One region of the Yersinia antarctica genome, then DNA from elsewhere that is predicted to be linked to it. Evidence: predicted binding sites of a transcription regulator. Region 1 holds the regulator's gene; the other holds the start of a gene.

Region 1 (4,877 bases):
TTCTTCAATATTGCCAACCGTGGCGTCGCCGACCATGTAGGCGTCTATCTGGGTAACGGTAAGTTCATTCAGTCCCCACGCACTGGTGAAGAAATTCGTATCAGTATGCTGGACAATGACTACTGGCAGGATCATTACGTTGGCGCACGCCGTGTGGTCACACCGAAAACCATCCGCTAAGACTTCAGTTTGCGCCCGGTTGTCCTACCGGGTGCTGATGGCACAATAACGCCCCTGCACTTGTTATCCCCATGGCATAACGGTGATACAATCACCCATCAAACAGTATGGTTATATCTGTCATTCCTGTTGAAAGTTGTTAAGATTAATACCCACAACAAAAATACAACAATTAAGCTTTAACCGCTCTTCGCCACCTCACTGCCCGTGGCAATTGATGTGATTTGAGGAGCAAACACCCTGAGCAACCCCGAAAGGAGAGAGCGATGTCTTTTGAATTACCGGCATTACCCTATGCGCAAAATGCGCTAGAGCCCCACATCTCAGCTGAAACGCTGGAATACCACTACGGCAAGCATCACAACACCTATGTGGTTAATCTCAATAACTTGATTAAAGACACTGAGTTTGCGGGTAAGACGCTGGAAGAGATTGTAAAAACCGCTAATGGCGGGATCTTTAATAATGCGGCCCAAGTCTGGAACCACACCTTCTACTGGCACTGCCTGTCACCTAACGGCGGCGGCGAACCTACGGGCAAAGTTGCCGATGCCATTAATCAATCATTTGGTTCTTTTGCTGAATTTAAAGCACAATTTACTGATGCGGCAGTAAAAAACTTTGGTGCGGGCTGGACCTGGCTGGTTAAAAAAGCAGATGGCACACTGGCGATTGTCAGTACGTCTAATGCAGCAACTCCACTGACCACCAACGATAAACCAGTGTTAACCGTAGATGTGTGGGAACATGCTTACTATATTGATTACCGCAATGCGCGGCCAAAATACCTGGAAAACTTCTGGGCACTGGTTAACTGGTCTTTCGTTGAGAAAAATTTAGCCTGATACGGCAAGAAGAGTGACAACCCATCGTCGCATTACGCGTAAAAATAATTAAGGGCGGGATTAACCCGCCCTACTTATCACTTCACACCGGCAAGCGGTTTAATTAATTCATTACCGCCACGAAGCTAAAGACAATAATCATCGCCAGCGCACCAACAGTCGTAATCAGCGACATTTTCAGATTGGTATCCATAAAAACTCCTTAGCCGGTTAGTTTGTAGTAGGGAAAAGGCACATAGTTAGTGTGTTAAATTATTTTCCCACAGTTCAGAAAAAAAATCTTGTGCTCATTACGCACTTTATAACTTTGATTACCCCTTTCACTTTTCCTCCAGATCAGCCAAAATTCGCAGTTCATAACTGCATACCGACTAATAACGTCCAATAAATACTCTCAGACAATCAGCTGATTTAACTTCCCAGCCTAATATCGTGTTTTTGTCTGAGCGGTTTTCGGGTTATGCAGGCAAACGATTAACATAATACTTACCCTACTGTAACCGGTAAGCTTAGGAGTCATTCTTTTTATGGCAACGATTAAAGATGTGGCCAAACACGCGGGTGTGTCCACCACCACCGTTTCGCACGTTATCAACAAAACTCGTTTCGTCGCCGAGAATACCAAGGCTGCGGTGTGGGCTGCCATTAAAGAACTGCATTATTCACCCAGCGCTGTAGCCCGCAGTTTGAAAGTTAATCACACTAAATCAATTGGTTTACTGGCAACATCCAGCGAAGCGCCCTATTTTGCCGAAGTGATCGAAGCGGTCGAAAATAGTTGTTATAGCAAAGGTTATACCCTGATTTTATGTAATTCTCATAATAATCTGGACAAGCAAAAAGCTTATCTGGCGATGTTGGCACAAAAACGTGTCGATGGGTTGCTGGTGATGTGTTCAGAATATCCTGAGCAGCTACTCGGGATGTTGGAAGAATATCGCAATATCCCAATGGTCGTCATGGATTGGGGAACCGCACGGGGTGATTTTACTGACTCGATTATTGATAACGCTTTTGAAGGCGGCTATTTGGCGGGCCGTTACCTGATTGAGCGCGGTCATCGTGACATTGGGGCTATCCCCGGCCAGTTAGCCCGTAATACCGGTGGTGGCCGCCACCAGGGCTTCCTGAAAGCACTGGAAGAAGCAAATATTACCCTGCGTGATGAGTGGGTGGTCCAAGGGGATTTTGAACCGGAATCCGGTTATAAAGCGATGCATCAAATCCTGACACAAAAACATCGCCCAACGGCGGTGTTCTGTGGCGGCGATATTATGGCCATGGGCGCGATATGTGCTGCTGATGAGTTGGGCCTACGGATACCACAAGATATTTCGGTGATCGGGTATGATAATGTGCGTAATGCGCGCTATTTCTCGCCGGCGCTTACCACTATTCACCAGCCCAAAGAGCGCTTGGGCGAAACGGCCTTTGCCATGTTACTTGACCGTATTGTCAGCAAACGTGAAGATTCGCAGACCATTGAGGTACACCCTAAACTGATTGAGCGCCGTTCTGTCGCTGATGGCCCGTTCCTCGATTATCGCCGTTAATCCTCTCCTGCCGGTAGTGTTTAGCTCTATCGGCGGCTAATCTTGCCTCATTAATCCTCAGTCATTGATTGATAACTCACTGTCATCTTTCAACCATTCGGTATTAAGTGTGACACTGTCACCTAGATATTCCAGCAGCCAGGCCAATGCTGGTGAATGGTTGTTCTGCTCCCAGGTCAAGCAACATGGACTATCGGGCAACGGTTCAGCCAGCGTCAGTGCCGCTAGCTTCCCTTGCTCAATCAACGGCGATACCATGTGTGCCGGCACCATCCCGATGCACAATCCTGCACACAGGCAATCGATTCCCGTTGCCCAGTCCGGGGCGACCAATCGCTGCTGGTTTGCTAAAGTCCAGGTGTCACGTTTAGGTAAATTACGGGCGGTATCTTCCAGGCAAAGTGAGGGATAAGGCCGTAACTGATTATCGCTAAGTGGCTCGGTTAATTGGGCTAAAGGATGATCGACACTCACCACACAATGCCAGCTTAAAAAGCCCATATCGCGAAAGATGAACCGCCCACCGACCGGGATCGCGCGGGTCGCACCAATGGCCATTTCCGCCTGCCCATCCACCAGCGCATCCCACACACCGTTGAATACTTCATAGCGTACCCGCAGTTCAATATCAGGAAAATGTCGGTAAAAATCCAACACTAAACGGCGACTACGCTGTGGTTTAACAATTTTATCTATTACTATATTTAACTGCCCACGCCAACCATTCGCCACCTGTTGACACTGACGGCGTGTGTCATTCATTTTTTTGATAACATCTCGCGCATCTTTAATAAAAACCACGCCAGCTTCGGTTAATTCCACATCGCGATGACGTCGTTCAAACAACGGAACGGCCAACCACTCTTCCAACTGGCGCACCGTATAACTAATCGCAGACGGTACGCGGTGCAATTCTTGAGCAGCAGCACTGAAACTCCCAGTACGGGCTACTGCGTCCACCACATCCAGTGAATATTCAGACCACATAGTTTTTCACCTTTTTACATCACCAATTTGCTATCAAATTTTTTAATAGCATGGTGCAAATATTACCGTTTCACAACAGAATATCGCAGCGGATAGAATGCCCTCCGCAATTAATTTTCTATAACAGAAGTTTTGCCTGCAAAAATTATAATTTAGCCAACGTCATTGGAGCCGCTGCTAACACCTCTGCGGTTTCAAGGACCAAGGATATAAAGAGAAATAAAGAATGAAAACGTCGTCTGGTTTTATGTTCTATCTGGCCGGTCTGAGTATGTTGGGCTATTTGGCCACTGACATGTATCTACCCGCTTTTGGCGCAATGCAACAAGAGCTTCAAACGTCTGCCGGCGCCATCAGTGCCAGCTTAAGTATCTTCCTCGCCGGTTTTGCTATCGCTCAGCTTATCTGGGGACCCGTATCGGATAAGTTAGGCCGTAAACCGGTACTGTTAGCCGGTTTGGCGTTATTTGCCATCGGTTGTCTGGGGATTTTATGGGTTGAAAATGCGACACAATTATTGGTACTCCGCTTTATTCAAGCGGTAGGGGTGTGTTCTGCTGCTGTAAGTTGGCAGGCGTTAGTGGTAGACCGTTATCGCGATGGCAAGGCCAATCGCGTGTTTGCCACCATTATGCCGCTCGTAGCACTCTCTCCCGCGTTAGCTCCGCTACTGGGTGCCTGGTTATTAAACCACTTCAGTTGGCGTTCAATTTTTGTAGTGCTACTGGCCGTTACGTTGCTGCTATTGATCCCAACGGCGCGGTTGAACGAACGCAAAAAAACCGCACAAGATAATGCTGCACGCATTAGCACCAACATCAGTTTCTGGCAGTTGCTTAAGTCGGCAACATTTAGTGGCAACGTGATGATGTTTGCTGCCTGTAGTGCCGGTTTCTTTGCCTGGTTAACCGGTTCACCTTTTATTCTGGGTGATATGGGTTATAGCCCGAATGTCATCGGATTAAGTTATGTCCCCCAGACCCTGGCCTTCCTGTTAGGTGGATTTGGTTGTCGCAGTGCTCTTTCCCGAATCAAGGGTAATACCTTGCTGCCGTGGCTGTTGGCGGGATATGCAATCAGCATGATTGCACTTTATCTGATAGCAACGTTAACCACGCCGACGCTGCTGACCTTACTTATTCCATTCTGCATAATGGCGCTGGTGAATGGTGCCTGCTACCCTATTATCGTAGCGAATGCATTAATGCCTTTTCCAGCTAACACCGGTAAAGCAGCCGCGCTGCAAAATACGCTTCAGCTCGGGTTATGTTTTGTTGCCAGTATGTTGGTATCGGCCTATATCAGCCAGCCA
Region 2 (4,877 bases), 2.1 Mb from region 1:
GACCCGAGCCAGTCATTTTGTTGGCAGTACTCGACAGCAAGCAGGCCATAGACACAATGTTATAAGCTTCGTAACATGCGTACAGATCATGTCACCTTTACTCATTTTATGTCGTGATCCTGATTTGATACACAAACTTCAGTGGCTTAAGCATGAGCGTAGATTAAACGTGACAAAAGTACGAATAAAATCCCACTGACTATGTGATATGCTTGTGGTTATTTGATTTCATAAAGCTAGCGCTAATATAAAGGTCAAGAATGAATCAAATCCAAATTTTCATGCCTCCACCTGCTAATTGGCAGGACTTTCAAACATTGATGGGTGATGTGGCAAGATCAAAATACGTTGGAGAGTCCGTTCAAGAGTATGGTAGGCAAGGGCAGCGTCAGGATGGGGTTGATGTATATGCGACTGATATTCTTGAAAAGTGTATAGGGATACAGTGCAAAGAAACTAAGAATCCTAGTTTAACAATTAAGCATGTCGATGACGAAATAATTAAGGCGAGGAAATTTACCCCTGCCCTAGACCTTTTCATTATTGCCACAACAGCAAGGACGGATGCAAAGCTACAAAATCATGTCAATCTACTAAATTCTTCAGGGACGATAAAGTTCAAAGTCCAGCTATGGTTTTGGGATGAGATTAATCAATTCATCAATAGGTCGCATGCGGTTATGTCGTCAAGCTACATGGCTTTTCAAGAAAGCTTCGGTGCGTCTGAAATTAAAAATCATCTGGCTGCAGTTAGATTGTCTTTTGATCGAAATGCATTCACTGATAACTTTATTCATGAGAGAGATTATCCGGATTTTCAGCAAGCCTTAGTTGCGACGAAAGCAATGTTAAAAACAGGGTTTCTCTACGATAATTGGTCAAGAAGTTTAGTGGCGCAAACCATCCCGTCCAGCATGATTGGCGACGAACAATATCAAAAATTCGTTTGCAAAATAGAATCCTCTCTAGAGACGCTGTATCAGTCTTTTCTTCGAGATGTAAAGAGAGAGTCAAAAGCCCCCGGCCATTTAGCCGAGCGAGCCGGACAGTATAATATAGAAAGAAGGAAGCTTATCGCCGTCATTAATTCTAAGCTCAAAGATTTTAAGCTTTTGCAAATAGACATCCAGTACTAAGCCCGCTGACTGAAGAAGTTGCTCACCGGTCTATTTCGACTTGTAATGATGCCCGTGAGTGGTCACTATAGGTTCGGGCTTATGGCCTCACAGGAGCTGCTGAGACAGCGAAGGGGCTCGATCGTGAGGCCAAGCACAGTAAGGTTTTGACAAATATATTGCTTTTTTTGGATTGATAATTTACGTTCAAGAGAATTTCAATTAGATTATTACTCCAAATCGCCTTGGGGCCGGGGATAAAACTTTACATTCTCAATCTCAGCTGTCCTTTCCCCTTCTGATTGCGCTGTTTTTTAAGCACAACAGTGCTGATTAGGAAAATAAAGCCCTGCCTTGGCGGGGCTTTTTGTTGGTTTTAAGCCGCGCCTGAGGGATGAGATTTTTATACCTCGATATATCTGTTTTGCTTTCTTAAAATTGGTATTGGCAGCTTTGCAAACCAAAAAATTCTTTTATCACTATAATCAATACTCTTATGTTCATCATATGGAGCTTGGTCATGGTCACGGTTCACCATCTGAATAATTCACGTTCACAACGTATCTTGTGGATGCTGGAGGAACTGCAAGTTCCTTATGAGTTGAAGCGCTATCAGCGCGACCCCGGCAGCTTACTGGCACCACCAGAATTGAAAAAAATCCATCCATTGGGAAAATCACCAGTGATTACTGACGGTGATCTCACCTTGGCGGAGTCTGGTGCCATTATTGAGTATTTACAGGAAACCTATGATGCACAGGGGCTATTTAAACCCACCGGTCACTATGATCGTCAACAGTTCCGTTACTGGATGCATTATGCCGAAGGTTCATTGATGCCATTGCTGGTGATGAAACTTATCTTTAGCCGATTGGGTGGGCCGCCTGTGCCGTGGATTATTCGCCCGGTTGCCAAGGCTCTGGGTGATGGCGTACAGAAAAGTTATCTGAATAAGCAAATTGCTACTCACCGCGATTATCTGGAACAGCATTTGACGAATAATCAGTGGTTTGCTGGCAGTGATTTCAGCGCGGCGGATATTCAGATGAGTTTTCCTATCGAGGCAATCAACACCCGTGGTGGTCTTGAGGGGTTCCTGAAACTGCAAGATTTCTTAGTGCGCATTCATCAGCGCCCAGCCTACCAACAGGCGATTGAGAAGGGCGGAGCCTACAAACTGGAAGGCTGATAACCGATGATTCGGCATCATTGCCACGCAAAGTAAATGAGTGTGAGGCTACTCACACTTTTGTTTCCCGTCAAATTAATGCTCCCCCGACAAATTAATGTAAAAAAATGCAATAAATGTCGCTATCTGGTGTTGATTAGTCGCTACGAATAGCTAGATAATCGTTTGCCTTACAATAAGGCTATTTTATTTGCCATTTTGAACTTGGGCAGTGCTAAAAATCCTCACGTACCGAGTGTACGCTCCGGTTTTTGCGCGCTGGCCGCGTCCAAACTGCCTGCAACAATGACGCTTATTGTAGTTTTTCTTCGATTTTTTTCAGTCATGCGTGCTTCCAGCTAATCGTTTGCTATTTTCTCCACCATGAAGATGTTGGAGGCGTTGTCGAGTTAATCGGCAAAAACGGAAACGATTACGTAGGGAAGGGCGCCTGACTTGCTGACTACTTTAAAATGACACACAGGGGACATAACCATGTCTAGCACCAACCCTCAAGTGAACCGGGCAGTAACGCCAAAAGGTTCGCTTGATGCATTTTTCAAGCTTAGTGAACGCGGCAGTAATGTACGCCAGGAAGTGCTGGCTGGCCTGACAACCTTTCTCGCCATGGTCTACTCGGTCATTGTTGTACCAAGTATGCTTGGCAAAGCGGGTTTCCCACCAACAGCGGTGTTTGTGGCAACCTGTCTGGTTGCCGGTCTTGGTTCTTTGTTGATGGGGTTGTGGGCCAACTTGCCGATGGCGATTGGTTGCGCCATATCACTGACAGCGTTTACGGCATTCAGCTTGGTGCTGGGGCAACACATCAGTATTCCTGTGGCATTGGGGGCAGTATTCCTGATGGGGGTGCTGTTCACTATTATCTCTGTGACCGGTATCCGTTCATGGATATTGCGTAATTTGCCGATGGGCGTGGCACATGGTACCGGTATCGGTATCGGCTTGTTCCTGTTGCTGATTGCAGCAAACGGTGTCGGCCTGGTTATCAAAAACCCGATTGAAGGTTTACCGGTTGCACTGGGTGCATTTACCTCTTTCCCGGTCATAATGACTTTGCTAGGGCTGGCGGTGATTTTCGGTCTGGAAAAACTGCGAGTGCCGGGTGGCATTCTGCTGGTGATCATCGCCATCTCGGTTATCGGCCTGATTTTTGATCCGAGTGTGACCTATCAAGGGCTGTTTGCGATGCCTAGCCTGGCGGATGCTAACGGTAATTCATTGATTTTCAGCCTTGATATCATGGGTGCATTGAAACCTGTGGTGCTGCCAAGTGTATTGGCATTAGTGATGACTGCTGTATTTGATGCCACCGGGACTATCCGCGCGGTAGCGGGTCAGGCTAATTTGTTGGATAAAGACGGCCAGATCATCAGCGGCGGTAAAGCTCTGACATCTGACTCCGTTAGCAGCATTTTTGCTGGTTTGGTGGGCGCTGCGCCTGCTGCGGTTTATATCGAATCTGCCGCCGGTACTGCCGCTGGTGGTAAAACCGGTTTGACCGCCACCGTGGTAGGTATTTTGTTCCTGCTGATGCTGTTCCTGTCGCCACTATCCTATTTGGTTCCGGCTTATGCGACGGCACCGGCTCTGATGTATGTAGGGTTGCTGATGTTGAGCAACGTCTCCAAACTGGATTTCGAAGACTTTGTTGATGCGATGTCTGGCCTGCTTTGTGCTGTGTTTATCGTGCTGACTTGTAATATCGTCACCGGTATTATGTTGGGCTTCAGCTCGCTGGTTATTGGCCGTATCTGTTCCGGTGAATGGCGTAAACTGAATATCGGTACCGTGATTATCGCTATCGCGTTAGTGGCATTCTATGCGGGTGGCTGGGCAATCTAAGCGATGAGTTTTTGCTGGCATCGGGGTGACGCTGTCCCGATGCCACAGCGGTTTTTAATAACCCTATTTTCTTTGTTTTTTCCTGCCATCAGTTACAGGTTTTTTCCCCGTTTAACAAAAAAGTGATCTACTATCAAAAGCTAAACTCCGGCCCTGTCTACGGGCGGGTGAGGTTAAATCTTATATTGAGTTGTGTTGAGTTGAGTCTAAGGAAAGCATGGAAATTTTTTTTACAATCCTCATCCTGATTCTGGTGGTGTCGCTTTCCGGCGTTGTCACTCGGATGTTGCCGTTTCAAATCCCCCTTCCTCTGATGCAGATTGTCTGTGGTGCCTTGTTGGCCTTTCCCCACTTTGGTTTGCATGTCGATTTTGACCCGGAATTATTCCTGGTGCTGTTTATTCCACCGCTGCTCTTTGCCGACGGCTGGAAAACACCGACACGAGAGTTTATTCACCATGGGCGGGAGATATTTGGTCTGGCGCTGGCATTGGTGCTGGTCACCGTGGTGGGTATCGGCTATCTGATTTACTGGATGGTGCCGGGTATTCCGCTGGTAGCCGCGTTTGCACTGGCGGCGGTATTGTCGCCAACCGATGCTGTGGCATTATCCGGCATTGTGGGGAAAGGGCGCATACCTAAATCGATTATGGGCGTATTAGAAGGGGAGGCGTTGATGAATGATGCCTCTGGTCTGGTTGCGCTAAAGTTTGCCATTGCGGTGGCAATGG

What was found. Region 1 encodes PurR, which represses purine synthesis genes. Its sites were predicted from a motif close to CANGCAAACGTTTGCNTG; they were not measured.
Positions count from the first base shown of each region.
Region 2: ACWJJO_RS20625 (NCS2 family permease) is a predicted target of PurR. The motif match lies at 2,706-2,723, and genes of this name have one in related genera.

Region 1 covers NZ_JBSJQF010000001.1:2,327,858-2,332,734, reverse strand. Annotated here, with positions in the region: gene ACWJJO_RS10750 (C40 family peptidase) at 1-180, shown strand, start outside; gene sodB (superoxide dismutase [Fe]) at 447-1,025, shown strand; gene cydH (cytochrome bd-I oxidase subunit CydH) at 1,129-1,218, opposite strand; gene purR (HTH-type transcriptional repressor PurR) at 1,553-2,578, shown strand; gene punR (DNA-binding transcriptional activator PunR) at 2,636-3,565, opposite strand; gene punC (purine nucleoside transporter PunC) at 3,792-4,877, shown strand, end outside.
Region 2 covers NZ_JBSJQF010000001.1:4,454,901-4,459,777, reverse strand. Annotated here, with positions in the region: gene ACWJJO_RS20635 (hypothetical protein) at 261-1,136, shown strand; gene ACWJJO_RS20630 (glutathione S-transferase family protein) at 1,636-2,304, shown strand; gene ACWJJO_RS20625 (NCS2 family permease) at 2,779-4,146, shown strand; gene ACWJJO_RS20620 (Na+/H+ antiporter) at 4,364-4,877, shown strand, end outside.